DNA from 2 places in the Clostridium sp. B9 genome. Region 1 is predicted to be linked to the other one. Evidence: a T-box and tRNA genes for the amino acid it is inferred to sense, from the RefSeq annotation. Region 1 holds a T-box; the other holds one or more tRNA genes.
The links. A T-box is a leader RNA that pairs with one kind of tRNA and senses whether it is charged. The one in region 1 lies ahead of leuS (leucine--tRNA ligase), so its partner is inferred to be a tRNA-Leu.
Positions count from the first base shown of each region.

Region 2: it encodes a tRNA-Leu, which carries the amino acid that the T-box ahead of leuS (leucine--tRNA ligase) is inferred to sense. The anticodon was not compared.

Region 1 is NZ_JBNWKA010000003.1:988,690-1,005,159, forward strand. Features, by position in the region: gene ACQZHJ_RS04410 (HesB-like protein) at 1-145, opposite strand, end outside; gene ACQZHJ_RS04415 (HesB-like protein) at 249-593, opposite strand; gene ACQZHJ_RS04420 (hypothetical protein) at 925-1,656, shown strand; gene ACQZHJ_RS04425 (pectate lyase-like adhesive domain-containing protein) at 2,105-3,103, shown strand; gene leuS (leucine--tRNA ligase) at 3,249-5,699, opposite strand; T-box leader at 5,792-5,999, opposite strand; gene ACQZHJ_RS04435 (hypothetical protein) at 6,251-6,397, shown strand; gene ACQZHJ_RS04440 (hypothetical protein) at 6,638-6,805, shown strand; gene ACQZHJ_RS04445 (hypothetical protein) at 6,833-7,012, shown strand; gene ACQZHJ_RS04450 (chloride channel protein) at 7,140-8,396, shown strand; gene ACQZHJ_RS04455 (nitrite reductase) at 8,774-9,508, shown strand; gene ACQZHJ_RS04460 (NUDIX hydrolase) at 9,672-10,235, opposite strand; gene ACQZHJ_RS04465 (hypothetical protein) at 10,601-10,957, shown strand; gene ACQZHJ_RS04470 (S8 family serine peptidase) at 11,387-16,270, shown strand; gene ACQZHJ_RS04475 (biotin--[acetyl-CoA-carboxylase] ligase) at 16,442-16,470, shown strand, end outside.
Region 2 is NZ_JBNWKA010000003.1:3,700,269-3,716,738, forward strand. Features, by position in the region: gene ftsH (ATP-dependent zinc metalloprotease FtsH) at 1-185, opposite strand, end outside; gene hpt (hypoxanthine phosphoribosyltransferase) at 260-811, opposite strand; gene tilS (tRNA lysidine(34) synthetase TilS) at 814-2,223, opposite strand; gene spoIIE (stage II sporulation protein E) at 2,440-4,830, opposite strand; tRNA gene ACQZHJ_RS16745 (tRNA-Leu) at 5,224-5,312, opposite strand; tRNA gene ACQZHJ_RS16750 (tRNA-Met) at 5,330-5,406, opposite strand; tRNA gene ACQZHJ_RS16755 (tRNA-Met) at 5,410-5,485, opposite strand; tRNA gene ACQZHJ_RS16760 (tRNA-Leu) at 5,491-5,579, opposite strand; tRNA gene ACQZHJ_RS16765 (tRNA-Met) at 5,596-5,672, opposite strand; tRNA gene ACQZHJ_RS16770 (tRNA-Met) at 5,676-5,751, opposite strand; tRNA gene ACQZHJ_RS16775 (tRNA-Leu) at 5,757-5,845, opposite strand; gene ACQZHJ_RS16780 (S1 domain-containing RNA-binding protein) at 6,086-6,493, opposite strand; gene ACQZHJ_RS16785 (FtsB family cell division protein) at 6,555-6,875, opposite strand; gene yabQ (spore cortex biosynthesis protein YabQ) at 6,972-7,346, opposite strand; gene yabP (sporulation protein YabP) at 7,363-7,662, opposite strand; gene ACQZHJ_RS16800 (RNA-binding S4 domain-containing protein) at 7,794-8,054, opposite strand; gene ACQZHJ_RS16805 (HU family DNA-binding protein) at 8,171-8,446, opposite strand; gene mazG (nucleoside triphosphate pyrophosphohydrolase) at 8,663-10,114, opposite strand; gene ACQZHJ_RS16815 (putative polysaccharide biosynthesis protein) at 10,142-11,674, opposite strand; gene spoVT (stage V sporulation protein T) at 11,780-12,328, opposite strand; gene ACQZHJ_RS16825 (peptidylprolyl isomerase) at 12,528-13,553, opposite strand; gene mfd (transcription-repair coupling factor) at 13,654-16,470, opposite strand, start outside.

The DNA.
Region 1 (16,470 bases):
GTTCATCCAGAACAATATTAAATACTGGGCCTCCTCAGCCAACTCCTGCTAGATTAATTCTTATATCAAATTTTTCTATGCCGTTTTCTTGTAGAAAAGATTTGAATTCAGTATAAGCTTCATTACTCATTTTAACAACTGACATATCTATTTCCTCCTAAAATTTAATTTAAAGCTTTTGCTTTATGTATTTATTATTAATATGTTTATAAATAATATTAATCAAAATTAAAAATATTATGTTATTTTTAGTGGCAACTTCCACAGCTTCCGCAGTTTCCACTACATCCACCACCTGAATAATCACTCATTAATGGATCAAGAGTTAATCCTTCACCAAAGTTTTCTTCGTCTGAAAGAATTGAGAAACCTAAGAAAGTATCAATTAATGAAGATTCAATAACAAAAGTTAAATCTTTTATAACTTCAACTTCATCACTTTCATTTTGCTCTCCAGCTGTAACATAAAACATAGGTCCCATAGGGCCATTTCCACCAAAGTTTATTCTAATAACATCACTATCTATATCATTAGATTTTAAAAAATTTTTAAATTCAACATAAGCTTCATCGCTCATTGCAACTTTTTTCATCTCATACACCTTCTTAATTAAATAATTAATAATTAATAGTGATTAAATTATATAATTTTAGTGAAAATAAATCAAGACCATTTTACTAGGAATTTAATAAAAGATGAATATAATTAGTATAAAAGGTAGAAAAATTGGTGAGAAGTATAATATTTTTGTAATAATATGAGAATTTTTATTAAAAATAGGTTGTTAACTTGACATTATCAAATTAAAATAGAATAGTTAAGCAAAATATGAAAATAGTACTAGTTTGAGTTTTAGATAAATAAGTAGCTTAAACTTTGAGCAATATAAAGTTAGCTATATATTTTAGGAAAGGAAAATAATTATGATACCATACGCACTAAATTATTGTGAAGAAAAGATAAAAGAATATAAACAAAAAATTAAAGAAAATCAAAAAGGCAATTTTATTATTAAATATAGTAATCAAAAAGAATTTGATGGATACCTTTATGAAAATAAAGAAAAAATGAATGAAGCTCCTATAGAATTATTTGAAGGTGATAAGCTTTGGATGAGAATTTCACCGCATGAGATTCAAGGTGCTTATGAAAGTATAAAGCGAGCTAAAGGAAAAGTAGGAGTTCTTGGATTAGGTTTAGGATATTTTGTGCAAGAAATAAGTAAAAAAGAAGAGGTAGAGCAAATTGTAGTATACGAAATGAGCGAAGAAATAATAGAACTCTATCTTGAAAATTTTGGCGAAAACACCAAAATTAAAATAGTAAAAGGTGATGGATTTAAGGCTCAAAAAGAAAGCTTTGATTTCTTTTATTCAGACATATATGAATACAAAATTAGCACAAAAGTTGTAGATGACTATGTAAAACTAGCTGAGTTACATGACATAAAAGAGTATAGCTTCTTTGGGGTAGAAGCATTTATATTAAGTTGTCCAACTAGCGAGATAATATGGGTTTATATATTGGAAGAGTGGATGGATATGGCTAAAGATTTATTTACAAGATTTAATCATAGTAAATATATAGAGTATTTCTCTCCTATAAAAGAATCAGAGGTTTTGGTAGTTCTTAAGGAGTTTGGTAAGGTATTGTAATTAGAAGGGTTATATGAACAAAATACAGTAGTGTAACTCATAGGTTATATAATAAATTCAAGTAGCTATATAGGAATAAAGTAAGCTAACGCTTAAATAAATTTTTAGTATTTTAATGATTATAAATATTATAAAGAATTAAAGCTTTTAGATGTTTTAATTAAATTTGTAATATTTATAATCTTTTTTTGTCTTAATTCCTTAACCAAATTAGCTTAAAGTAGTAATATAATTAAAAATAATTTCAAAAGAAACTTACTTAGATTAACAAAAAAATCTATAATTAATGCATAAGTTTTGAGTGAAGTTAAAGAAAATCTATGATATGTCAAAAAAATCTATAATTTATTTTTTGAAAACCTATACACAAAGTGATATAATTAGTGCATAATAGAAGTATAGAAAATAATTATTAATGAAGAGGTGATTTTACGTGGCACATAAAAAGGTGGCGAAAATAATAGCTACGGCTATAGTAGTAAACAACCTCTCCAGTAGCGTAGTATTAGGTAAAGAAGTTAATTTAAAAGACAAAAACAAAGAAAATGCAATAATAAATCAGAGTATAAACGAAAGTAATAAATATAATAACTTTTTTAAAATAGAAAAAATAGCAGGAAATGCAACAAATTTTGTAGATTTAATAAATGATAGAAGCGTTGAAGAAATAAAACTTTCAAGGGATATTAATCTAAATGATTTAAGTTCAAAGGGAGTAGATATTAAGGCTTCAAACATAGTAATAGACGGACAAGGAAATAACGTATATGTTCCTAAATTAACTAATAATCTAAAAAAAGATTTTTTTACACTACAAGGAGATGGAATAGTATTAAAAAATCTGAATATAGTATGGGAAAATGAAGGTGATGAATTTAACCAAAAGAATAATCTTATAACTATATCAGGGGATAACATAATTTTAGAAAACGTTTTTGTAGACTCTAATGGGGGTACTGCTATCAAAGTTTTAGATGGGAAAAACGTAATTATTGATAACACTGAGGTTAAAAATAGAGAAGAAAAGGGAGAAAATTTAAAAATTGAGAATGGACAAGTTACACTTAATAATGTTTCATTAAATAATGAAAATGGATTAGGAATAGAGGTGCTTGGAAAGAATTCAGAACTAAATATAAATGGTGATATAAAAATTAATTCTCCAATTGAAATAAGAGCACAACTAAGAGATGGCGGAAAAATAACTTGCGATAATGGGCAATTAGTTCATGAAAAAAGAGTATTTGGATATACTTACTATGATGTTGCAAAGGAAACTGAAGAGGTTAGAAATAAAAATGAGTTCCTAGAAGCAATAGATAGTAACATAGTCAAGAATATAAAGCTTATGAATAATATTGATTTAAGAGGTCATGAGGCAGATTATTATAAAGTTTTAGAAAAAGGAACAAATATAGATAAAAATAATTACCATATAACCATGTAAAAAATAAAGGTATATAAACGGAGTCAATTCTCAGCGTTTATATACCTTTTCTAATAATATATAGCTCAATGCTAAAAAGTGTTAATTATTAAGGTTAACTAGCAATTTTTAATCAATCAATAAAATTTGCAACGTTATTATTATATTACTTAACAACGATATTTACAAGTCTTCCTTTTATAACTATAACTTTTACAACTGTTTTTCCTTCAGTTGTAGCTACGATTTTTTCGTCAGCTAAAGCAGCAGCCTTAATTCCTTCTTCATCTAAATCTGAAGAAACCATTATTTTATTTTTAACTTTTCCATTAACTTGGATAGCTATTTCAATCTCATCTTTAACTAAAGCTTTAGGATCGAATTTTGGCCAAGCTTCGTTGAATATTGAGTCTGTATTTCCAAGTAAGCTCCATTGCTCTTCGCTGAAGTGAGGTGCAAATGGTGATAATAATCTTAGGTAATCAGAAACAACTTCTTTTAAGAACTCAAGGTTCATTTCTTTCTCTTGAGTATATTTTGATAAAGCGTTTATGAATTCCATCATTCTTGCTATAGCAGTGTTGAATTGAAGCTTATCTGTATCATCAGTAACTGATTTAATAGCATTATGTCTCCAGAAGTTAAGCTCTTTTTCAGCCTTATCTATAGTAGTTTTGTTATTTTCACCTTTGTTTATAGCATCTCTTGCAGCATCTATAACTCTTTCGATTCTTTCAACGAATCTGTTTACAGATTTGATTCCGTCATCACTCCAAGCTCCACCTTCAGTGTAAGCAAATCCAAACATTAAGTACATTCTAAATACGTCTGCACCATATTCTTTTATATAATCATCAGGAGAAATTGTGTTTCCTTTTGATTTACTCATTTTTAATCCGTCTGGTCCTAAGATTAATCCTTGGTGAGTTAATGAAGTAAATGGCTCATCAAAGTTTAGATATCCCATATCTCTTAATGCTTTAGTTATGAATCTAGCATAAAGAAGGTGCATACAAGCATGCTCAGGTCCACCAACATATTTATCAACAGGTAGGATTTTGTTGATTAATTCTGGGTTGAATGGAGCTTCAGTATTTTTGTTATCAGGGTATCTTAAATAGTACCATGATGAACATACGAATGTATCTAAAGTATCAGTTTCTCTCTTAGCAGGTTTTCCACAATGAGGACAAGTTGTATTAACAAATGATTCACTCTTAGCTAGTGGAGATTTTCCGTCTGGAGCAAACTCAACATCATATGGTAATTCAACTGGTAATTGATTTTCAGGTACAGGAACTATACCACACTCATCACAGTAAACTACAGGAATTGGAGCTCCCCAGTATCTTTGTCTTGAAACTAACCAATCTCTTAATCTGAAGTTAACTTTTTGCTCTCCAAGGTTCATTGAAGCAAGTTTTTCAACTATTTTTTCCTTAGCTTCAGCAGTAGTTAATCCATCGAATTCTCCAGAGTTAACTAATACACCATGTTCACAGAATGGTAATTCAGTTTCACTACCATCTTTAGCGGCTATAACTCTGTTTATTGGAAGATTAAATTTTTCAGCAAAAGCAAAGTCTCTTTCATCGTGAGCAGGAACAGCCATAACAGCTCCAGTTCCATAAGTTGCTAAAACATAATCTCCAACCCATATTGGAACTTCTTTTCCACTGATTGGGTGAATAGCATATGCACCAGTGAATACACCAGTTTTTTCTCTTGAGATAGATTGTCTTTCTATATCAGTTTGCTTTTTAGCTTCTTCTTTGTAGTTTTCAACAGCTTCTTTTTGATCAGCTGAAACTATTTTGTCTACTAATGGATTTTCAGGCGCTAAAACAACATAGCTAACTCCACATAAAGTATCAACTCTTGTAGTGAATACATCAAAGTTTAAATCACTATCTTTAACTTTGAAATTAACTTGAGCACCAGTTGATCTTCCAATCCAGTGTTTTTGCATTGAAACTGTTTTTTCTGGCCAGTCTAAACCATCTAATTTATCTAATAATTCATCAGCATAATCAGTTATTTTGAAGAACCATTGAGTAAGGTCTTTCTTAGTAACCTCTGTTGAACATCTTTCACATTCTCCGTCAACAACCTGCTCGTTAGCAAGAACTGTTTGACATGAAGGACACCAGTTTACAGGAGCTTTCTTTCTGTAAGCTAATCCTTTTTCATATAATTTTAAGAATAACCATTGAGTCCACTTATAGTATTCTGGTGAACAAGTAACAACCTCGTTATCCCAGTTGAACATAGCTCCCATAGCTTTTAATTGTTCTTCCATTTTAGCTATGTTTTTAACTGTAGAGTCCTGTGGGTGTATTCCTGTTTTTATAGCAAAGTTTTCAGCTGGTAAACCGAAAGCATCAAATCCCATTGGTTGGAATACATTGTATCCTTGCATTCTCTTAAATCTAGCCCATGAATCAACTGGTCCATAGTTAAACCAGTGACCTGCATGTAATTGGCTTCCTGAAGGATATGAGAACATTTCTAAAACGTAAAGTTTCTCTCCTTCTTTGTTTGGATCAAATTTATAAAGACCTGATTCAGTCCATTTTTCTTGCCATTTCTTATCTATGGCAGTACTATAGTTACCCATTAACTAATCCTCCTCTAAGTTTGTATATTAATTTATTATTTGCCAAATCTGAATAAAAAAACAAATAAAAAAAACCTTCCATCTCTTAAAACTTAAGAGACGAAAGGATATTCGCGGTACCACTCTTATTAGGAAAATTTCTTTTCCTCACTCGGTTTTATAACGGGGATTCCCCGTATGTGCTTTTATTCACACATATGCTCATAGGCAAGTTCATATTTTCATACCATTGTGTCACAGCAAACCACAACTCTCTTTGGGCTATGAGATAATACTACTACTCCTAATCAAAGCTTTTAATGATTCAGTTTTTATCTATTATATATCAAAACTTTAAAATAAGTCAATTAAAGTTTCTAATAAATACCTAGGATAAAGAATTTTTAATTACAAAGAATAATTTTATAGGAAAATTCACTTTGTATATTATAAGCATTATCTTCAATTGTTGACAAAAGAATATTAATTAATCAATGATATGAAGATTATATTTTATAAAAATACTTAAAGTCAAAAATTTTCCTATAATATTTTTAGAGGATGTGAAAATTATGGGTAAAAAATTAAAATCAGCTACTAATAATCAGTGGGTATCAACAACTGTTGATCCTAATATGGTACCAGCTAAGGACAGACAACCAAAGACTGCAGGAAATAATCAATGGACATCAACTTCAAAAAATTCAATGGACCAATAAATATAAACTCAAATAATATTAAATAAAATATTATTGATATTTGATTAATATTTAGGTTGCATAGAAGAAAAGTTGAACATAATAAAAAGCAAAAGAATACTTACCAAAGTCGTTATGTATGGCTTTGGTAAGCTTTTTTATTTAAAAGAATAATTTTAGGTTATCAAATAAACTATATACAAATATATTATCCTAAGAGGATTTTATGATATTTAAACTTAAATAAAAGGGAGATAGTGTATGCTTATTGGCTTATTACAAGGAGTTTTTATTGCTTGGTTCTTAAGTGTTTTTGATTTTGATGAGGTTTTTATTAAGGGTTTTAATGAGATTTTTGATAAAAAAATTACTAAAGATACTTATTATTTGATTTTTGCATTTTTAGGAGTTTTAAGTGGGGTTTTCTAAAAATATTATATTAAAGGGGGATTTATTATGTTTGGAGGATTAGTTGGAGGTCTTATTTGTGCTTGGATATTAAGTATTTTTAATTTTGATGTAATGGTAAGCAATGCTTTTTATGAATTATTTGATGTAACTATATCAAATGATGTCTATTATGTGTGTTTTGCATTATTAGGAGCTATATGTGGAAGTATAAAAAAGGAAGATTAATAATTGACTTTTATTAAGACTTAGGAAAAAATAACATTAGGGTTTATTATTAAAATTGTGTTTAAAAGTTAGTAACTATTTAAATTATAAAACTTACAAAAGATTAAAAATAAGGAGAGCCTATAGTATGAAGAAATATTTTAGTTTAGGTATTTTAATCATTTATGGTTTAGTTCTAGGAGGGATAGTTGGAGTTGTCAGTTGGGCATTTTTAGCTATTGTCAATTTAGGAATACACTTTATATGGACAGAATTACCTGAAAAATTTAACCTACCATATTGGACTATAATTGTCTGTACAACTGGTGGGGTATTAGTTGGATTATGCCAAAAATATTTTGGAGAGTATCCAAGATTAATGCCAGAAGTAATGGGAGAATTTAAAAAAAATAACAGAGTGGAGTATAAGACTATTCCAAAGGCTTTATTAACAGCTTTAATAGTTCTTTTTTCAGGAGCTAGCTTAGGTCCTGAGGCTGCTCTTGTTGGTATAGTTGGAGGACTTTCAACTTTAGTAGGAGATATACTAAAATGGACTGTTAAAGGAAGAACGCTGGAAAAATATGGTGGGATGATAACTGAATTTAGTATGGAAGCTACTTTAGGAATAATATTCCATGCTCCTTTAGTTGGATTAAGTCCGCTGATAGAAGAAAATGATTCGAATGTCATAAAAAGAATTAAAACAATAGTATACTCAACAACTACAGCAGCTGGGTTTGGAGTATTGATGTTTTTATCAAGAATAGATAATAGACCTTCGTTTATAGTGCATTTTCAGGGATATAATATAGGCATCAATGAGATAGTATCAATACTACCATTAATTATTCTAGGAGTTTTATTAGGACTAATGTATGAATTTTTCGGAAAAACATTACATAAGATTTTCCATCCATTACATAACATGAAAATATTGAAAGCAATAATAGGTGGGATTATTTTAGGGGTAATAGGAACATATCTTCCATATACTTTGTTTTCAGGAGAGCATGAAATAAAAGAATTGGTTAGGGAATGGAGTACAATACCAATGTACATTCTTTTATTAAGTGGAATATTAAAACTTTTCTTAACAGAGGTTTGTTTATCAACTGGATGGAGAGGAGGACATATATTCCCAATAATCTTTTCTGGAACAACTATTGCATATGCTATATCAATGATATTTCCTATAGATCCTGTAGTTACAGTTACAATTTTAACTACATCTTTTGCCAGTGCAGCTTTAAGAAATGCAGTAATAGTATTACTTTTATTAGTTCTTTTCTTCCCAACAGAATTGATATGGGTAATGTTAATAGCAGCATTCTTAGCCACATATTTAATGAAAAAATGGGATTCAAGAGGAACAGAATCTGAAGAGCTAGAAGAAGCTATTTAGTACATATTAATAAATATATTGCTTAAAAAATGGTGGATATAGCTTTTGGGAGATTCATCTAATAATAGTATGCTATTATAAAGAAAGCTTACCAAATTTCTATTTGGTAAGCTTTCTTTTAATGTGTAATTTTAGAAATAAGGGTATAAAGTAAGAAGACATAAATAATTACTTATATTAATTATAAGATTAAAATGTTTTATTTATAGTCAATGAATTTATATAATTAAATTATAGATAAAAATCAACAATGGTTTAGAATAAAACTGAAATAACAAGATGAAAATAAAAGAAGGGAGAGCTGTTGGTCAAAATATCCAAAAATAAATAGTAAAAGTATTTATATATTTGAACATATTTTGATTATCAGATTAAATATGGGTAGATTAACACAAAAGGAAAAAATGGAATTAAAAAAAATGGGAGTAATAAATCAAAAACAAGAAGAGTTTTATGTTATAAGATTTTTAAGTTCAGTTGGATATTTTAAGGCTGATGATATAATAAATTTAGCTAATATATCTAAAAAATATGGAAATGGAGAAATAAGTCTTACGAGTAGATTAACTATAGAAATACCTTATATAAAAGAAGATGATATATATAAAGTAGTTAGTGAAGCTGAAAAATTAAATTTAAAAATTGGAGGCGCTGGAAATACTGTAAGAGCAGTAGTTACATGCAAAGGAAGTGTTTGTAAACATGGACTTATAGATACTAGAAGGATTGGTGAAATATTAGAAAAAAAATTCTTAGCTATTAAAGTTCCAGCCAAGTTTAAAATAGGCGTATTTGGATGTATAAATAGTTATGGTAAAGCGCAAAGCAATGATTTTGCTATACTTCCAACAATAAATATAAAAAATAAAGAAGTAGAATTTTTAGTGTTTATAGGAGGAAGAGCAGGTAGAAAAGCTAGAAAGGCTGAACCTATGAATAGAAAATTTAAAGAAGATGAATTAATAAGTTTAGTTGAGGCTACTATAGAATCGTATATTGAATTAGCTAATGGAAAAGAAAGATTAGCAGAAATTATAGAAAGAATTGGTGAAAATAAATTTGAAGAATATTTAATTCAAAAGTTTAACAATAAAGTTAAAGTTGAATGTTAATTTTAATTAATAGTTGAAATTGCCTTGATTTAATGTTCAAATGAAGAGAGTAAAACTACTATTCATTTGAACGTATATCGTTAGAGTAAAATGAGAAAATCTTTGAAAATTTAATTGGGATTAAGGTATATATAAAATCAACACTCACTTTAATAAAGATTTACTATACTGATATTGTTAAAAGCTTTTTGATAAGTTTTTCGTATATTGGAATCATATGCGGTTCACTACAATAATTTTTTACCTCATCAAAAGGAATCCACTTAACGCCACTATTTTCATCTTCTTTTAGAGTTAAGGCTTCGTCTTCAGAACATTCAATTAAATAAGTAAGGTTTAAGTGAAGGTGAGATGATACATATTCACCTCTTTTTACATGCCCATTTACAGTTAAGACATCTAAAGCGTAAGCTTCATTCAAAAGAGCCTTTGGGTTTTTAATCCCAGTTTCTTCTTTCAATTCTTTTATGGCAACTTGAAGTTGATCTTCATCACCATCTGAATGTCCACCAGTCCAAGCCCATGAATCGTAAATATTATGATATATCATTAAAAATTTAGTTCTATCTTTGTTTATTGCAAATGCAGAGCTTGTTAAGTGAGCGATTGTATTCTCTCTAGTTAATATATCATCAAAGTCATTCATGCATTTTAAGAATAAATTTTTATCTTTTTCTTCTTGTTCATTAAATGGAATATAGTTTTGTATATCCTCAACATAATTCATCTTAACACCACCTAAAGTTTTTATATAAATTATACATCATAATTGGAAGTAATAAGAGGTTTGATGATAAAAATAATATGGAAAAATTTGAATTAGTGTTATTTACCTTTAAAATATGTAACTTACCTTAAAGGTAGTTTTTAAAGCAAATAGCTTTTTATATGATTTATTTAAATTTTACTTAATTTTGTTATAGTTAACAAAAATTTAAATAAAACTTAAATAAATATTTCCTTTTTTTCTTTTGTAAGATATAATCATATTACTAATATGAATTTATATATAACTTATAATAAAAAATATAATAACTACACAATATTATAAGTAAGGATGAGTATAAAAGAAGACGTAAGGAGATGAAGTAAATGGAACAAAACATAAATATTAATGGAATAATATCAACTTGTAAAGATGAATACTCAAATGCTATGGACTTAGTAAAGGAAAAATTAGTTATATACTTAGAGGGACCAAAGGTTTTTGGTAATGAATATGAAATTGGTACACCTGGATTTAGAGAAAATTTAAAAGATAATTTAAAAAGATCTTCAGCAATAGTATTTGATTTTATAGCAGTATATAGAAAATATGAAGAAAATGAAGAAATAAAAAAGATACTAGCAAAGGCATCAAATATATATGAAGCTTTAGAAGAAGCTATAGGAAACATAAATGAGGACATTCACAAGTCTTTAAAGCAAATTTCAGAAATAGAATTTTAGTTAGAAATAATTTGGGATAAAGTTAAATAAAGTTAAATAAAGTAGCCAGTGAATTTTTAAAATCCACTGGCTACTTTATTTATTTGTTTTTATTTGAAGTTAGTTTATCAAAAAAATAAATCTTAAAAGTTAAAAAATATATAACTATATCAAAAATGCTTATAAATAAAAGTTAAATAAAATAAAAATTTTGGTAATAAACCTATTATTAAGATAAATAAAAAAAAAGCATTTAATTTTGAGGAAATAATATAAAATTATTATCGAAAAAATATATGTAATATATTTACAGATATAAAATTTAATATTATAATCGTTTTTAAATTAATAATTCGTTAAGCTAAAAAGAATATTATTGATGTATTATTAAATAATTGTTTAATTTTTTGAATTATTAATATTATGTTATTTGAATAAGGGGGCTAAAAAATGATAAGAAGAAAATTAAAATCTATGTGTGGATTGACATTAGCTTTGGTTTTAGCTGCTAATATGACACCAGTGGTTTCATATGCAGTTACAGGAGGAGCAGATAATGTTGATAAGTCAATCACTAGAGAAAGTAAGATTGATTCATCATATCTTAGAAAAGATGAGGTAGAAATTCCAGAGAATAAAATTGTTGAAGGAATAGATGTGGAATCTCAAGAAGAGATTTCAGTTATCGTTGAATTTGTTAGTCCATCTATTGCTGAGGGGGCAAGCAATAGTGGAGAAGTTAAAAGTTTTGCAGAAAGCAAGGTTGAGAGAGATCATAGAACATTTAATGAATTTTTAGATAGTATGCCAGAGACATATAATTCAACAGGAGATACGTCTATAAAATATTCTTACAAAGAAGTATTTAATGGGGTAAGTTTAACAATACCAGGTTCAGAGGTTAAGAATTTAATTAATTGTCCGGTTGTAAAAAGAGTTCATCCAGACTCAACTGTTCAGGTAGAGATACCAGAGAAATTAGAATTTAATGAAGAAGGCGTAAAAAACTTACCAGAAGGAAAAATGATGGATAGTGTTCCTCATATAGGTGTAGAAGACTTACATGAAGAGAATATAACAGGTGAAGGAATAAAAGTTGGAGTTTTAGATACAGGAATAGACTATAATCATCCAGATTTAACTAATGTTTATAAAGGATTTAGAGGAGAACATGGAGATTCAAATTCTCAGGATATAGATAGTACATTGGGCTGGGATTTTATAAATAATGATGCAGATCCTATGGAAACTACTTATGAAGATTGGTTAGAGAGTGATGAGCCAGAAATAAATGCAAATGGGAATTCATACTATACTTCTCATGGTACACATGTTTCTGGAACTATAGCTGGACAAGCTGAAAATACTGAAAATAATATGGCTGTAAAAGGAGTTGCACCTGGAGTAGAACTTTATGGATATAGAGTTTTAGGTAAATATGGATCAGGAGCAACATCTGGAATCATAGCTGCAGTAGAAAAATCTGTTAAAGATGGTATGGACGTTATAAATATGTCTCTAGGTAGTTCTAATGGAACACCATTTGACCCATTGGTAACAGCGGTTAATAATGCAAGTATGGCTGGAGTAGTTACTGTAATATCAAATGGTAATGCTGGCCCAAATGCAGTAACTGTAGGTTCACCAGGTACAGCACAACTTCCTATAGCAGTAGGCGCATCTACTACACCTACTAAATTTGAAGAAATAGAGTTAGAAATTAATGCCGGAACTAAATTAAGTACAGCAAATCAGGTTGTAAAAGATTTTGATAAAGGGTTAGAAGAAAATTATGGAGTTTCATATGAAGCTGTTTATTGTGGGTTAGGATATGAAAGTGATTTTGAAGGAAAAGACTTAACGGGAAAAGTTGCTTTAGTTGATAGAGGAGATATAACTTTTGTTGAGAAGGCTAGAAATGCTAAGAATGCTGGAGCTGAATTTACAATAATAATGAATAATACAACTGCAAATGAAATACCAAATCAAGGTGAGCATAAGGCTGGAAATGCTATAGCATTAAATCAAGCTGAAGGTGAGGCTTTAAAAAATACTTTAAATCAAGATGGAATAACTAATATAACTTTAAATAAATTATCAGATGGAATATTAAAGGGGGATGATATTACTGGATTTAGTTCAGCAGGACCAGTTCGTAATACAGACGAGATAAGGCCTGATATAGTTGCACCAGGATATCAAACATTTTCTACTGTTCCAGAGTTTATTAATGATAAGAACTTAGATGTTGATGATTATTCAGCAGCATATGGAAGAATGAGTGGAACATCAATGGCAGCTCCTCATATAGCAGGAGTAGCGGCTCTTATTCTTCAAGAAAATCCAGATTACACACCAGCAGATGTAAAAGCTGTAATGATGAATACATCGGAAAATTTAAATCAGTTTAGAGAAGATGAATATAGTGTACACCAACAAGGTGCAGGAAGGGTAAATGCTTATGAAGCTGTACATGAAGAAACTCATATAACAGCTAATTATAAAGTTTACGATGGAATTGATAATAGAGAGTTAGATAATGAAAGTGGATTGATTTCATTTGGAAAGTTTAATAAAGAAGAAGAAAATCCAGAAAATAAATCTAAAATAGTTCCATTAACAATAGAAAATAATTCTGATTCTGAAAAAACTTATAATATAAGTGTTAAATATTCAGAGAGTGATAGAGCTATAAATGCAGAAGAAAATGGAGTTTCAATTGATATAGAAAATAGTATTACTGTGGCACCAAGGTCTAAAGTAACTTTAGATGCAACATTAAATATAGAGGGTGCTGCTAAAACTGGTATTTATGAAGGCTATATTCTTGTAGTTGATTCAGGAAGTCAAAAAGATTATCAATTACCATTCTCAGCTTCATACAAAAACTCAGGATTTGATAATATAACTTATCCAGAAATGCAAGGTGGTTTTGCAAAAGGAATAACTTCTATGACATCATCCAATTTATTTAATAGAGATATAAGTCAATCAAATTTATTTGCTGATATAGAGGTTGCAGTTCAAGTTAATGAACCAATTTCTAAAATATACGGATTTGTTAAGGATAAAGATACTGGCGAATATTTAGGATATGCTGGTGGAGATATGGATACTTCATGGATACCAATGGGCGTTCCTGCTGTTATAAGTGGTTTAGTACCAAATGGAAGAGTTCAAAAGCTTAAGGGAGAAAATATAACTAATGAGCATATACTTCTTGATGAAGGTGTATATGAATTGGAACTAGTAGGAGTAAGAGGCGATGGTAGTACTTTTAAAGGCAACATTCCTATGGGTATAATAAATGATGCAGATGAAAATAAAATGACATTAAATTTTGAGCCAGGAGTTACAGAGATTACAGAAGAGGATTATACTACTGAAACTTGGGCAGATGGAAATGATTATGAAGGTATATGGATGAAAGGAAATATAAGTCATCCTATTGTTGAAGAGTTAAAGGTTAATCATGGAATGGATTATCTAGAGCAATCAGAAGTTAACTTTCCTTCATTTACCTATGTTCTTGGAAGTGGATTAAATGTGAATTTAGGTGCGTGGGCTAAACAAGATGGTGAATTTTTACTAGCAGGAATAGAAAAAAGTGATTTAGAAAGCGGTCCATTTGTAGTTGAAGGTAAATCTATAAATACTGGGAAAATAGGATCTACTCCAGAAGCTTATATATTTATAAATGAGGGAGAAAGTTATTTAGAACTTAAAATGAATAAAGATACAGTCAAGGTTGGAGACGAGGTTGTAGGTCAATTAACATTGAATAATGTAGAAGATCTTTCAAAAGGTAGCTTTGAAATTTTAAATTATGGTAATGCTATATTTGATATTGTTGATATTAAGCCTACAGAAGAGTTACAGGAATACCTAAACAAAAATAATAATTCTATAGAAATTAATTTTGAAAAAAGAGAAGGTGATTTCAATACTCAAAATAAACATTTTGTTAGTTTTGAAATAAATGGAGAGAATGTAGTTGGAATAAATGGTGATATACCTTTATTTGATGTAACTTATAATTTATCAAAATTAAGAGGAATTATGGATAATGAATATCCAATAGGAATGTTTGCTGAAAGTACATTTAGCTGTAAAAATAGTGAATTTAAAAATTCTAATGATGAGGTTTTAAATGTAAGTGTTGAAACAGTAAAGGATTATGTAGACTTTATTGATCAAGAAAAAACAAGAGTATATGGAACTGTTGCTACTGTAGGGTTTGAATCACAAGATGTTGAAGTATATGCTTTAGACTCAGAGGGTAATAAATATGAGCCAGAATATGAAGGGAATTATAGATATGAAAGAACATTTATATTTAACAATCTTCCTGTAATAGATGGTGAATATAGAGTATTCGTTGATATGCCAGGACATTTTGGAGCTATAGCAAACATTGCAGGTGGAGAACTTAAAAATGGAGAATTAGTAGGAACACAAGTCCATTTAGGTTCAGATAGCTTTTTTGCAAGACCATTAATGGGGGTTGCCGGTGATGCTAATGAAGATGGTGCTATAGATATGCATGATGTTAATAAAGTTATGAACCAATTTGATAAGGAAGTGGTTAATACTCCAGGAAATTCTCCAGATTTCAATCAAGATGGAGTTGTAGATTTAGAGGACTTTATAAGCTTGTATGAAAATTATGGCAAGCAAGATTTTAATAGAGATGATTCAAAAGTACCAGAGTTAATTATTGATGGAAAAGATATAATTGATGTTTTAGAAGAATTGGGTATATTTGAAAATGGTGAGGGTTTTGGAATAAATCTTGATTCTGATGTTATAGAATCTTTTGAAAGAGAAACAGTAACATTTACTGCAAATCCAGAATATGATCCAGGATACTATAAGTTTAGATTCTATACTAGAAAAGAAGGCGAAGTTGATTGGACTTTATCTAGAGAAGAAAGTGGAGATAATGTATTTGAGTGGGTACCTGAAAGTGCAGGTAAGTATGAAGTAAGAGTTAGAGCAATCCATCCAAGTGGACAAGAAATTCAAGATACAATAACTCATACTGTAGAATCCTTAGATAGCATAATTGTTTCACCACTTAGTAACTTTAGGGCTACTAATATAGAAAAGAAAAATGTTACTGTAGAATGGAATGCACCAGAAAATACTAAGGGACTAAGAGGATATGTTCTTTACAAAGATGGAAAGAAAGTTGGAGAAATAGGAACAAATGAAACAAGCTATACATTTAAGGGGTTAAATAGACATACAATTTATAACTTCAAAGTAGCAGCTAAGTATGCTAACGGAGAACTTTCAACTAAAGAAACACTAACCCTTAGAACTAAGAGATAATAATTTTTATAAAAGAGTAAGTTGAATATTAAATTCAACTTACTCTTTTATATATATTGTAGACTTTAATGTTTAAAAAGGTTGTCAATGGAGAGCATAGAAAATATAATCAGAGTTAGATGATTATAGAATTGGAGAATAATTTATATAGAGTGATTGGAGGAAAAAACATTGACAGTTAAAGAGTCTGTTTTGAAAAT
Region 2 (16,470 bases), 2.7 Mb from region 1:
CCTTCAACAGACATTTTATCTTCTTTTATCGTCATAGTTTCAATTTGATTACTTACAAACTTTTCTTGGAAATCACTATATGATATAACTTTCCCTTGTGTTCCACTTTTATAAAACGTGAAAGCTAACATAAGCACTAAAGCCAAAACCGCCACATAAGTAACCAGATTAGGTATTTTTTTCATATCTATGGCCCCCCTCTCTGACTATCATTTCTAAGAATTTTATCATAAGAATTCTTACTTTACAATATTTTCAATTATTTCTTATAGATTTCTTCTTTTAATGAACCTATAAAAGGTAAGTTTCTATACTTTTCAGCATAGTCAATTCCATATCCAACTATAAATTCATCTGGAACATCGAATCCTTTATATTTAGCATAAACATTTGAAGTTCTTCTAGCTTCTTTATCTAATAAAGCTACTATCTCAATACTTGCAGCTTTTCTAGCTTTTAAGTACTCTAAAAGGTAACTTAAAGTAGTTCCTGTATCAACTATGTCCTCAACTATAAGAACATGCTTGTTTTCAATATCACTATCTAAGTCTTTTAAGATTCTAACAACTCCTGAAGTTTGAGATGAATTACCATAGCTTGAAACAGCCATAAAGTCTAATTCACATGGAATAGTTATGTTTCTTGTAAGATCTGATGTAAATAAAACTGAACCTTTTAATATTCCTACAACTAATAGGTCTTTTCCTTGGTAATCATTGCTGATCTCTTCAGCCATTTCTTTTACACGTTTAGCTAATTGTTCCTCTGAATATAAAATCTCTTTAACGTCATCTCTTATGTCTTTTCTCATAATTAATTTTCCTTTCCTTTAAAAGTAATCTTAATCACCTTTTTAGTTTTATTTGTAACTTTAAATGTTTCACTAACATTAGATCCAACTATCCATGCTATTTCATTGTTAAATAACACTAAAGGAATAAAATCTCTCTCTTCTTTTGGAATTTTATTATTTATAAAAATATCTTTTAGTTTTTTGCTACTCTTCATTCCTAAAGGAATTATCTTATCCCCATTTTGTCTAAATCTAATATCTATACTGGAAATTTTATCATAATCAAAAGACTTTATAAATCTATCTTTTGAAAATTTTTCACCTTTTTTAAAATCTTCTACTATTAGTTCATAATTTCCTAAAATTTTGTCTTCTATTACAACTTTATTATTTTCATCTAATTCTTTTTTAATATTGCTTAAATTTAAAACTTTTTCTTCCTTAACTTTAACTTTCTCCACTAAAGTTATTCTTATCTTTCCATACTCATTAATGGCAATTACTCCATTAGTTATGTTTACTCTTTTACCTGTTCCTCTTCCTTTTAAGGAAATTATGTCATGTATATGCTTTAACTCAAAATTATTGTATTTAGCACTTACTTCAACTAATGCTTTTTTAATTATTCTTGTTAAAATAGCTTCTTTTTCCTCAAAAGCTTTTTCATCTATTACTATGCTCTTTCCTTCTTTTGAACATAGCTTAGGATACCTTTTTTCAACTTCTTCTTGAATAAACTCTACATCCTTACTACAACTATAGGCTAATCTATTTAATGTAGTTACTATATCTGGATTAAAGTTTTCTTGTATAAAAGGAATGGCTTTTAACCTTATTTTATTTCTAGAATATATTTCTTCTAAATTAGTTTCATCTATTCTTGGATTCAACTTATTTTCTTCACAATATTCCTCTATTTCATTTCTTCTTAACACTAAAATAGGTCTTATGAATATTTCATCTCTAACAGGTCTTATTCCTACTAGACCCTCTATCCCGGTTCCTCTTAAAGCTCTCATGATAAGTGTTTCTGCTTGATCATTAGCATTATGAGCTATGGCAATTTTATCTAAAGAGTATTTCTCTTTTAACTCTTCAAAGAAACTATATCTCTCTTCTCTTCCCGCCATTTCCGTGGAAATATTTCTTTCTTCACTTATTTTATTTATATCTACTCTTTTTACAAAGCATTTTATATTTAGTTTTTTACAAAGTTCTTCAACATATGCTTCATCACCTAAGGCACTCTCTCCTCGTAAGCAATGATTAACATGTGCTGCATACACCTCTATATGTAATAATTCTCTCAATTCACTTAAAATATGTAATAAACAAACTGAATCTGGTCCACCTGATAAAGCTACTAAAACCTTATCTCCACTCTGGATCATGGAGTTTTCTTTTATAAATTCTATAACTTTTTTCTTCATCTTAACTCACTCCACAAATATTATATTTTGCCTTAATATTATAACACATAAAAAAAGCCTTATGTTTTCAAAAAAGTTCGTGTATTTAACTTTACCTCTCTCAAACTACTCTCTTTTCTATTTATTTAAAAATAAAATAAGTGCTTAAAGAATATTAATATAAAATCTAACTGTAAATTCTCTAGATTTTATTTTTCCTTTAAGCACCCCTAAAATTTAATTTATTCCAAAAACTTTTGAAACAACAACTGTCATATCATCCTTAGCTTTACCACCACTTAGTTCCTTTGCCTTTTCTAAAATAGCAACTGATAAATCCTTAGGTTGTCTATACTTAGTAGCTTTTAAGAACTCTATTAACCAAGTTGTATCAAAACTACCATCTTTTCTAACATCCAAAATTCCATCACTTATATTTATTAGTATGTCTCCATTTCCAACCTTTTTTTCTACAGTATCTATATCTGGCTCTTCTAAAACTCCAAAAGGTAAAGTATTAGCATTTATAACTTCAACTTTATTTCCCCTTTTAATAAAACTCTCAATAGCTCCAACTTTCATAAACTTAACATTACCAGTATATAAATCAATTTTACTCATATCTAAAGTTGAGAACTTTTCATCTTCACTGAATTTTATACTCATTATTGCATTTACAGCATCTATTGCTATTTTTTCATCAAAGCCAACATCCATAAACTTTTCTATTATTTCAACGGAAACCTTACTTTCTAAGCCTGCTTCTGGTTCAGATCCCATTCCATCTGATATTACAGTTATATAATTTCCATCCTTAGTTCTACCATAAGAATAAGAATCTCCTGTAAACTTTTCTCCTTCTTTAGTAGCAACAGCTACATGAGAAGTAACATGATATTTAGGTGCTTCTTCAATAACTACTTCACACATATTATTCTTTGCATTTATATTGCAACCTTCACTTCCAATACTCATATTTTTGCCAATAGATTCACTTATTATAGGAAGAACTGTTTTTATACAATTTTGTGCTCCCATACAGTTTTCCATTTGCATTTTAACTTTTAGTCTTCCATTTCTATCGTTATAGCATATTAAATCACCAAACTTAATACCATATTTAAGAAGTGCTTTTCTTATATTTCTTTCAATATCAGTACATAAATGAAGTTCATTTCCAAATTCATCAACAATTTCTCCTATTGTTACTGACATATTATTTATATGGTTAGAAAGAATCTTTCTTCCTTCACCTAATCTACTTCTTAGAGTTTCATCAATCATATATATATTCATTGTATCTTCTAAATTTTTCATTAAAGCATATTTCTTAACACACTTTCTTTCTAACTCATGCGGAAATACTCCAGAGCTAGTTTCATAGTTGCTTATAAGCTCTGAAAAAGCATTGTATGTTTGATGAAGTTCTCTCTTCCAACACATATATCTCATATCACAGTCGCTACAAGTTCTGTCTGATAAATTCTCAACTAAAGCATTCCCTTTATTTTTTATAGATAACTTATCATTTCCTACTAAATTATTTAAAGACTTACCCATCATTCCTAAAACATCCGTAAAATCTTTTAGTCTATCAGTTAATTCATCTTTTATCTTATTAAATCTAGCTTCATTACAGAAATCAGCCTTCTTTTCTTTATTTATTTCTAAAGAAACCTTGTTATATACTTTTTTAGGAACAAACATAAATAATAATGTTCCTACTAAAACTTCAATAAATACGATATTATTAAATACCCCAGAGTATAAAGTTACTATAATAAATATTATGTTAAATGATAAAGCAGTTAATAGCTTACCTGATTCTCTAAATATTCCAGCTACCAAACCACAAGCTCCATATATGGCTATACTATCCATAAGATTTCCTGTAGTAAAACCAAGGATTATACCCATTGTGATTCCAGCACCTGCTCCCATATTAGTATCAGATATAAACGCTATACTAACAACAAATAATACTGCAACTATACTTCTAAAACTTACATCATATAAAGTTATATTTCCGATACCTACTACTAACAAACAAAGAAATAATTCAATACTAACTATTTCATCTATACTAAAAAAGTGTTGAGTATTTATTTCTTCTACGCATTTCAATGTATATTTAACAACATAATATATTGGATAAACTAAAGCTGTTACAGATATAGCACTAATTAAATTAAATATAATATCTAATTCCCCAATTAAAAATCCATAAATAAATAAAACTGAAAAGATCAAAGAAAAATTAACTATACTCTTTATCTTCTTACTAACTTTAGTTAAAGAAAAAATAGTTATCAACAATGCTGTTATTATGTAAGCTGGAAAATTTATAACCTTTTCAAACAAAGTAGTATATCCAACAATAACTCCTAAGCTAGAAACAATCAAATACTTTTTCTCATAGCTTGCAGTTGCAATTAAATATGCCAATCCAAAAGGAGCTAAACCCTTAATTATACCAAAAGTCATATCAAGATAAACTCTACTTATTAAAATCCCAGCTATAGTAGCCATTATTAATCCAATAGTAGATGCCTCTATTCTTATATTACTCTTTGTCCCTTCTGATTTTTTTACTCTCTTATAATTATCAATTTTAACTCCATATTGCATATTTATCCCCCTAACCTTCTATCTTTATCAACATTATAACAATTTCAAAAGGAAATATTTGTAAATTAGTGAGGTTAAATTTTATTTTTTTAGGACATTTTAAAACAAATCTTTCTATTATTTATATTTTATTTTTTAGTTTCTTTAATCCAATTACTAATTTCATAAGAACTAAGTTATTTTAAATAAATTTATTGTCTTTTAAAGAAGTTCTAAATTATACTTTTAATAATATTTTGTTGAACAAAGAATTTTTTTAATTTTATTTTTGGAAATAATTTAAGATTGAATTTTGAAATGCTTTTATGATTATTTATTTAAATAATTCTATTTTTATAATAAGAAATGTTTCATGTAAAAAATAAAAAACTCATCTTATTTAAGATGAGTTTTTGGTGCCGAAGACCGGAATCGAACCGGTACGGTGTGTTAGCACCGCAGGATTTTAAGTCCTGTGCGTCTGCCAGTTCCGCCACTTCGGCATATTATTAAATTTAAATGGTAGCGGGAACAAGATTCGAACTTGCGACCCTTCGGGTATGAACCGAATGCTCTAGCCAGCTGAGCTATCCCGCCATGTGGTTGCGGGGGCAGGACTTGAACCTACGACCTTCGGGTTATGAGCCCGACGAGCTACCAACTGCTCCACCCCGCGATATTTGGTGCCGAAGACCGGAATCGAACCGGTACGATGTGTTAGCATCGCAGGATTTTAAGTCCTGTGCGTCTGCCAGTTCCGCCACTTCGGCATATATTAAATTTAAATGGTAGCGGGAACAAGATTCGAACTTGCGACCCTTCGGGTATGAACCGAATGCTCTAGCCAGCTGAGCTATCCCGCCATGTGGTTGCGGGGGCAGGACTTGAACCTACGACCTTCGGGTTATGAGCCCGACGAGCTACCAACTGCTCCACCCCGCGATATTTGGTGCCGAAGACCGGAATCGAACCGGTACGATGTGTTAGCATCGCAGGATTTTAAGTCCTGTGCGTCTGCCAGTTCCGCCACTTCGGCATGTCTTGTTGGTGTGTTTCCCAACGACAAGATTTATTATACATAAGCCTGACAATACTGTCAACATATTTTTTAAAGTTTTTTTCAAAAAATATAATAAATATGCTAAACCCCCCATAAATACTGGGTTTTACTTTTCTAAAAAAACTAAAAAAACTTTTAATTCAACAATAATTTTAATAAGATTTTTCAAAAAAATAAAATCTCTTAGAAATTCTAAGAGATTTTTAAAGCATAGCTTTATATTGATTTTCTTTTTCTTTGCTTAACGTCTTGATGTTTCTTAACGTCTTGAAGTCTTTCTTCACTATCTTTTAAGAATCTTGACATTATATCCTCAAAGTTTTGTTTTGGCTTAACAGCCTTCTTTTCATTTTTCCAATCAAAATCTGCAGGTTTAACAGATTTCTTTTTTGGTGGCATAGCTTGCTTTATTGATAAGCTAATTTTGCCTTTATCATCAACTGATATTACTTTCACTTTTACTTTATCATCTTCTTTAAGATGTTCTCTTATATCTTTAACATAAGTATCCGCTACTTCAGATATATGAACTAAACCTGTTTTTCCTTCCACTTCAACAAACGCACCAAAGTTTGTGATGTTAATTATTCTACCCTCTAATATGTTTCCTGCCATTAAGGTCATGTTTAAAAGACTCCTCCTTAAATTTTTATAAATAAAATATATGTTATTTTTAATAATAACCTTATTTCTCTTGTTTGTTCTCTTGTTGACTAATACTTGCTTTATCTTGAGGTGAATCAGAGTTTGTGATTACTTTTTCACCCTCTTTAATCATACCTAATCTTTCTCTAGCCATTCTTTCTATGTATTGATCTGTTGAAGATTGGTTTACCTCATCTTGTAGCTTTTTATTTTTGCTTTCAAGCTCATTAAGTTGAGTTTGTTTAGCCTCTATTTCTTTTTGTATTTTATTCATTGTAATTTCTTGTCTAATATAGGATATACAGAATATAGCAATCAATATAATTATTACCACATTCTTCAAATTCATTCTTTTCTTCACACTTATAGCCCCCATACTAAAAATGGTATGATATAAGTCTATTGTAAACACTATTATACCTTAATTCAAGCAATTTTTCCCTCTTGCTTTACATTTTTAACTTGTAAATGTGTTTTTAAATAAATATCTAATGTTTTTGCATATTATTCTAACATACCTTAATAGTATAGCTAAAATTTTATGTTGTATGCTCCTGAAGTACTTGGATATACTTTTTAAATAAACTATCAATGTTAACACCATAAATACATAAACGTACATACCTAAAAAAGCATAATTAAACTTCAATAAGAAAATAAAAATAACCATACTAGACCATATCCAAAACAATACATCTTCTATAATTACTAAAACTTTATTTTTACATACCCCTCTTATCTCTCTATAAACATCAAATAAAAAACCTAATATTATTCCAGAGATTATTGCAAAAATAACAATTCTAAACTGAATATTTATATCTAAAAGCATAACTCCCACCTATTTACTATTTAAAAATTTTAGAAATTAAATTCCTTCCTCTCTTTACTTTATTCTTCTTATTTAAGTAATTAATATTACTTATATATCCACCTATTATTACCTCCCCGTTCTGAACATCCAATTTGTTCATTTTTAATCCTGATCCTTTTATCAATAAAGCCCCTAAATTAGTTTTTAAACTTATTTTTTCATCATCAAAGCTTATAACCTCGTTTACTCCTGTAAGTGATAGTAATTTTCTATTTTCTAAAGACATGCTACTGGTATTTTCTATTGGTTTACTTTCATTCTTTTTATCAAGCATAAGAAAAGCCTCCTATGTATAAAAATATTTATCCTACCTTATGCTTATTCAATTCTCCAAAAAAAAATGACTAATATAATTTTCAAATTATATTAGTCATACACTATTCATTAAAATTAAAAGGTTCATAATTACTCAGTATCTTCTTCGCCTTCTAATATTTCATACATTTCTTTAGCATTCTCTTTTCTAACATGTTCTGCTATATTAACTACTCTAGCTTTTAAAGTTCTATTACCGAATAGTATTTCTATTGTATCGCCTTCTTTGATATCATTTGAAGGTTTAGCTACTTTACCATTTATAATAACTCTTCCACTTTCACAAGCTTCTTTAGCAACAGTTCTTCTCTTTATTATTCTAGAAACTTTTAAATACTTATCTAATCTCATATTCAATCCTCCCTATTAAATCATTTATATAAATTTAAATTATCCAATATTGATAAAAAAGCCCGAGTAAGACTCGGGCTTTTTTAAAGTTAAATTAACACAACTTATTATATAAATTAAGCGTTAACTCTTTCTTTTAACTCTTTACCTGGCTTGAATACTGGAGCTATTGAAGCAGGTATTTTTATAACTTCTTTAGTTCTTGGGTTTCTTCCTTCTCTTTCAGCTCTTACTCTAGTTTCGAAAGTTCCGAATCCAACTAATTGAACTTTGTCTCCGTTCTCTAAAGTTTCGCTAACGCTTTCTATGAATGCTTTTAAAGCTAATTCAGCATCTTTTTTAGTTAAGTTGCTTTTTTCAGCCATGCTTGTTATTAATTCTGCTTTATTCACTTTTACATCCTCCTTAAAATTCCAGTTAATTTACTGCAATAATTGTTTACTAGTTATACAATTCAACTAGTATCAACTTATATTATCATAATATATATTTCTTCCTTTGTATAGTCAATACTTTCAATTTTTGCCCTAAAAATACTGATATTTTTGCATTTTTTAAAAAATTTATACTTTTTAGACCAATGTAAAACCATAAATTTCTAAAAACGCTTATTTTTCACTCTCTTTAGCTTTATCCCATAGTTTATCCATCTCGTCTAAAGTCATATCATTTAGATTCTTATTTTTCTTATTTGCCTCATTTTCTATGTAAGAAAATCTCTTTATAAATTTCTTAATAGTTTTATCTAAAGCTAATTCGCCATCAACCTCAAGGAATCTAGCAACATTTATGCATGCAAAAAGTAAGTCTCCAACTTCACCTTCTATTATTGACTTATCTTCTGAATTATAAACCTCTTTTATTTCCTCTAATTCTTCTCTAACCTTATCCATAGCACAATTTACATCATCCCAATCAAATCCAACCTTCTTAGCTTTCTTTTGAACCTTATAAGCTCTAGTCGTTGCTGGAAGTGACTTAGCTATAGCCTCCATCTCATCAGTTAAAGTTTCTATGCTCTTCTCTTTTTTCTTTATTTCATCCCAGTTAGCTACAACATCCTCTGAATTTTCAACTTCACTATTTGAAAATACATGTGGATGTCTATTAATCATCTTTCCAGATATAGCGTCTATTACATCCATTATGTCAAAATATCCATCTTCCTTACCAATTGAGGCATGGAATACAACTTGAAGTAAAACATCTCCTAATTCTTCTATTAAGGCATCCTCATCTTCATTCTCAATAGCATCAATTACCTCATAACACTCCTCTAATAGAGCACTCTTTAAGCTTTCATGAGTTTGCTCTCCATCCCATGGACATCCTTCTGGACTTCTTAATAATTCAATTATATCTAATAAGTCCTGGAAGTCTTTTTTATTATCTAAATCCTTTGGAATATATATTGAAGTTAGGTAATCTATATCTTCCTGCCAATCTAACTCATATAATTTTATTTTTCTAATACTTTCTAATCCTTCTACTCCAGCAGCTCTAACAAATATTATTTCAGTATCTTCTTTGTATCCCTCTAATAATCTTAATTTAACCTCTGAAGCAATAAAATTATTGTAAACCTGAGTTATTATAGTTCCTACTCTTTTATCTAAAATTTGATTCTTCATATCGAAAGCATCAACTATTTTTAATCCTTCTACAGGATCAACTTGTAATGCTTCCATCATAGCATCTACAAAACTAACAGCTGGTAATATTTCATAAGCTATTTCTTTTTCTTCGCATAAATCTATTAAATTTATTACAGATCTCTCAGCCACTAATGGATGTCCTGGAACTGCATAGATTAAATCCTCATCTTCTTTAACCTTTGTTATTACATCCTCTGCAATATACTTATAAACATCATCAAAACTATCATACATTTCATATGCATGATCATAAGATTCAAACTTGATTCCTTCCTCTTTTAAGAAATCAACAGTTGGATGTTTTTCAGTTCTAAAATAAATATTTTTATTGTTTTTTAGTTCTTTTAAAGCACCTATTGTTAAAGCTTCATAGGCACCTGGTCCTAAACCCATTATCTTAAGCATTCTATACTCTCCTTCGCACTTTATAGCTTAATTTTTTAGCCTTCCTTTTATCTCTTCTACGCTAAATATCTTAAGCACAACCAATGATATCATATATATAATAATACCCATAAATATAGCTATTAAGCAAGCTATACTGTTACTTCCACTATATTTTAATGCTTCTGAATATAAATATAAAACTGTACCTATCATTAACACTGAAGCTAAAATAGGTTTTATTAAAACATTGATTAAATTAGGAAAGTATTTAAACTTTCTAGCCATATATATTAAATTTAATATCATAACTACAGTATAAGAAACTATAGTAGCTATAACTGCCCCATATATATTTAAAGACTCTATTGGAATTAATTTAACTGTTAAGAATATTTTTATTCCACAAGCTATAAGCAAATGAAAAACCGGTCTATAATAATATCCCATTCCTTGTAATATAGATGTTGTAATCTGTGTTGCAACTAAAAAAGGTACACTTATTGATAGGTATTTTAATATAATGAATCCCTCAGACTTTCCTGGAAACAAAAGACTCATTATTGGCTCTGCCATAAAAAATAATCCTAAAAAACAAGGTATAGCAATTATCATACAAAGTTTCATTGTAGTATTTATTTTTTCTTCTACTTGTTTATTATTTTTCAAAGTATATAGCTCAGAAATTATTGGTATTATAGATGCCGATAAAGCTACTGCTAATGTCATAGGAACATTTGTAAAAACTGTAGCTTTCCCAGTTAATTGAGCATACAAAATGGTTGCCTCTTGTCCTGTAAAACCCGCCTCTAAAAGTTTTTGTGGTACCAAAACCGAGTCTATAACTCCCATTATACTCCCTACTGCTGCTCCTACTGATATTGGTAATGCTATATTGATTATTTCCATAAATATTTTATGACTACCCTTAACTTTACCTACATTAAAACTTTTCTTAACCTTCCTGTACTTAGGTATTAAGTATAATGCAGCCACAAAAGCTCCTGCTACTGCTCCAAATGCTGCACCTCCAGCAGAGTACTCAATACCTTTATCTATAAGTATATAAGCTAGTCCAACTCCAACTATTACTCTTCCTATCTGTTCAATAATTTGTGAAATAGCAGTAGGTGTCATATTTTGAAATCCTTGAAAAAAACCTCTAATAGGCGTTATAACTCCTATTAATAATGGTGCTAAACAAATTCCTAAAATAGAATAATATGCTTTGTTATCCCACTTTAAAAAAGGTAACAAGAACTTTCCTCCTACAGCTAAAAAAATGCTTGTCCCTAAACCTAATAAAACCATAACTTTCAAGGCTTCTTTTATTACCTGAAAGCTTTCTTCATATTTCCCTAATGCATTTTTCTCAGAAACTAATTTTGATACTGCTATAGGAATACCTGCAGCGATAGCTACAAATAACATGTAAAGTGGATATGTCATCTGATAATACCCTAACCCTTCATCTCCTATTAACATTATCAATGGCCATCTAAAAAACAAACCAAGAAACTTGGCTAATATACCAGCACCAGCAAGCACAAGACTACCTTTTATAAGGGACTGTTTCTTCATAAAATACCTCCAAATTTAAAAACTAAACTATTTTATATTATTGTAAATTTAGAGGTATTATTACTGTTTAAAGTACAAATATTAAATTATGATTACTGTTTATTTTTATTGTTCCATTTGCTTTCCTAAGAATGCTGCTGCTGTTTCTGCTAGCTTTTGCTCAACTTCACCTAAAGTTTTTCCTTCCTTAGATAAAATTATTACAGAGCCTATTGTGTCTCCTTCAGCTAATATTGGTGCAACTACTTGACTACTATATTTATTTTCTTCATCATCTGCGTGCATAGGTATAACATTTTTATTATCCACACCCAATATAATAGCTTTCCTTTTTTCCATTATCTCTTCTAATTCATCGCTTATTTTTCTTTCTATAAATTCTTTTTTAGGAGTTCCACTTACAGATATAAAAGCATCATTATCTGATATTAAAATAATATGTCCAGTTGACTGTTGTAATGCTTCAGCATACTCCTTTGAAAAGTCAGTCAATTCTCCTATTGGTGAATATTTTTTAAGTATTACACCACCTTCTCTATCTGTAAAAATCTCTAATGGATCTCCCTCTCTAATTCTTAGAGTTCTTCTAATCTCCTTAGGTATAACAACTCTACCTAAATCGTCAATACGTCTTACTATTCCAGTGGCCTTCATTTGTATGTACCTCCCTTATGTAAATACTAATTACTAATCTTTGTCTACAATAATAGTATTTAATTTATTTGAAATTTTATACACATTGATTATATTTATGTTATGTTGCATTTTAATAACCAATTAATGAAAACTTTTTAGGATGTATTTAGATAAAAAAAAGGAATCTATAGAATTTTCTATAGATTCCTTTTTTATATTATTTGCTTACATTTAAGCCTTCACTTAGTTTATCATCATAAACTTTAACTCCAAGATCCTTTTTCCATTGATCTAAAGCTTTTTGATAAGCTTCTCTTTTCTTTTGATTTTCTAAAGTAGCTTTTATTTGCTCTTTAGCTTGATCTAAAGTTAACTGAGTTTCTTTATCAGAAACATTAGTAGCTAATATTATATGATATCCAAATGAACTTTTAACTGGTTTTGAAATTTCACCATCTTTTAAAGGCTTTAATCCTTCCATAAATGCAGGATCAAAGTTTTGGTTATCATAGTTTACTCTTCCTAAGTTTTCAGCTATAGGCTCTTTCTTAGGGTCTGTGTTTTTCTCATATTTATTGAATAAATCATCAAAAGTTGTTTTTCCTGATTGTATTTCGTCGTATGCTTTTTGAGCTTCCTCTTCAGTTGGGAATAATAAGTGTTTTACATCAGCACCAGCTTGAACTACAAACTGTTGTTTATTTTCATCATAGTATTTTTGAATTTCTTCGTCAGTAACTTTTACATCCTTAGTAGCATTATCTACTGTTGCTTGCGCTATAACTTGATTCTTTAAAAAGGCTTTGAAAGTTTCTTCTGTGTAACCTTCTGCTTCTAAAGCTTTATCAAAGTTATCTCCTAAGCTAGTTTTTATATTGTTGAATTGCTCATCAACTTTCTTAGTTATTTCATCTTCCTTTGGAGTTATTCCTAATTTTTCTGCCTCTATAACTAATACTTTATCAGTTACAATACCTTCTACAACACTCTTTCTTTGTTGTACTATTTGTTGAGCAACTTCTGGATTCTCTTTAAAATCCTTTCCATATTGACTCTCTAATTGAGTAAACATTCCTTTTAAATGTGAGTCAACCTCTCCTAATGTAATTTTTTCCCCATTAACTGTAGCTACAGTAGTCTTGTCAATAGCTGCTTGAGTCTTTTCTACCATTCCACAACCTACAGCTGTGAACATCAAAGCTCCAACTAATGCAGATGCTACTACCTTCTTTACACTTACCATTTTAATACCTCGCCTTTCTCCGATTATAATTTACATAATATTCTAGTCAGATTCCATTTTAGTATATCAATGTTACAATAATATTTCAATTTATAAATTATTAATTATTTAAAGCTAATATACCGTCTAACATTTCCTTAAATGTCTGTAATATATCCTCTTTTCTCTTTTCTTTCCCTCTATATAAAAATACAGGTTTATCTCCAAATTGAATCATTATATCATTCTTATAATTTTCTACTAAGAACTTAAATATTTTCTTATTAGTTCTCTCTCTACTTTCAAAAGTAAAATAAATGTCTTCATTCTTTTCTTTTATCTCTTCAATATTTAAAAGCTTAGCCTTTCCTTTTATATAAGCTATATCCATAAGATTGTAAACCATTCCTGGAATATTAGAAAATCTATCCTCTAGTTCCTCTTCAACATATTTATAATCATCTTCGTTTTCTATTGCCGCAATCTTCTTATAAATTTCAATTTTTTGAATTTCATCAGCTATATAACTAGATGGAATAAACGCATCTACTTTTAGATCAACAACTGTCTCAATTGGCTCTCTGTCAATTTCACCCTTTATAATCCTTATTGTATCCTCTAACATTCTACAATATAAATCATATCCTATAGATGCCATATGACCATGCTGAGCTGATCCCATCATATTTCCTGCGCCTCTTATTTCAAGATCTCTCATAGCAATCTTAAACCCAGAACCTAATTCTGTAAAATCTTTAAGTGCTTTTAGTCTCTTTTCAGCAACTTCTGTTAACACTTTATCTCTCTGATATAAGAAATAAGCATACGCAACCTTATTACTTCTTCCAACTCTACCTCTTAACTGATAAAGCTGAGAAAGCCCCATCTTATCTGCATCATTTACAATCATAGTATTAACATTTGGAATATCTATTCCTGTTTCTATGATAGATGTACACACCAACACATCATACTTTCTTTCCATGAAGTCTATCATTTCTGTTTCTAACTGTCTTTCTGTCATCTGACCATGAATAATAGTAGGCTTACACTCTGGAACAAGTTCTTTAATATAATTAGCTACTTCTTGAATACTCTCAACTCTATTATGAACAAAGAATACTTGACCATCCCTATTTATTTCTCTTAAAATTGCATCTCTTATAAGCTGGTCATTTTGCTCCACAACATAAGTTTGAATTGGATATCTATTCTCTGGTGGAGTTTCTATTACAGAAATATCTCTAACCCCTGTGAGAGACATGTGTAGAGTTCTTGGAATTGGCGTTGCACTCAGAGTAAGGACATCAACGTTCTTCTTAAAACTCTTTATTTTCTCTTTTTGAGTTACTCCAAACCTTTGTTCCTCGTCAACAATAAGAAGTCCTAAATCTTTAAATTGAATATCTTTAGAAACTAATCTGTGGGTTCCTATTAATATATCAACATTTCCTTCTTTTAGAGCCTTTAAAGTCTCTGTCTGCTGTTTCTTAGTTCTAAATCTACTTATCATATCTATAGTAATTGGGAATCCAGCAAATCTCTTTTTCATATTTTTATAGTGTTGCTCTGCAAGTATAGTTGTTGGAACTAAGAATGCTACTTGCTTTCCATCCATAACTGATTTAAATGCAGCCCTTACTGCAACCTCAGTCTTACCATAACCAACGTCACCACAAAGCAATCTATCCATAACCTTTGTAGTCTCCATATCACCTTTAATATCCTCAAGAGCTGATAATTGGTCTGGTGTTTCATCATAAGGGAATTCATCCTCAAACTGCTTTTGCCATTGTGTATCCTTAGAAAACTTATATCCCTTAACAGTTGATCTTGCAGCATATAATTTTACTAAATCACCAGCTATATCATTGATAGATTTTCTAACCTTAGCTTTAGCCTTTTGCCACTCATTACCTCCAAGCTTACTTATCTTCGGAGAAGCACTATCTGAACCAATATATTTTTGAACTAAATCTAATTGCTCAACTGGAACATAAAGCTTATCACCCTTTGAGTATTCAATATCTAAATAATCTCGCTTATGACCTTGAACCTCAATTTGTTTTATTCCTTTATAGACACCTATTCCGCTATTTACATGAACAACATAGTCACCAGGTTTTAACTCTGCAAAACTTTTTATTTTTGAGACACCTTTGGTTTTCTTTTTCTTTGTTTTCTTACTTACTTTACTTTCTCCAAAAACGCCTTTATCTGATATTAAAGAAACCTTTAAGTTTGGATATTCAAAACCTTTATTCTGATTTCCAAAAGTTATTACAACTTCTCCTTCTTTTATATCATCAACATCATCTTTATAAACACTTTCAATATCAAGATCTCTTAAAGTATTTACTAGTCTTTCTCCTCTTGGTCTAGTTCCAGAAAGAATTAATGTTTTAAATCCATTTTTCTTTTTTTCTCTTATGTCATCTATAAGAAGTTCAAACTGCCCCTGATATCCATTCATAGTGGTTTGCTTAAAATCAACTTTATTTATAGCTTCAATAAAGCTACCACCTTCTCCTAATGGGCTTAAGTTTATCAAACGATTGCCCTTAAATGATTCTCTAACTAAATCTGCACTTAAACTTAAATTAATCTGTGAAGGAAGAATATTCCCCCTCTCTAAGAATGCCTCATAATTTTCATTAAACTCAAAAATAGTACTTTCTAATTTACCATTACATCTTTTTGCATCATCAATTATAAAAGTATAATTCTTTAAATAATCAAATAAAGTCGCAGGCTTTTCAAAGAAAAACGGAAGATAACTATCTATAGTTTCAAAACTCCAATTTTCTTTTAAAGATTCTATATTTCTTTCAATAATTTGTTTTAATCTTCCTTTAACCTCTTTATCAGAAACCTTCTCCTCAAATTCTGAAAGCTCTGCTCTCATCTTTTCTATAGCCCTATCAATAGTTTCCTTATC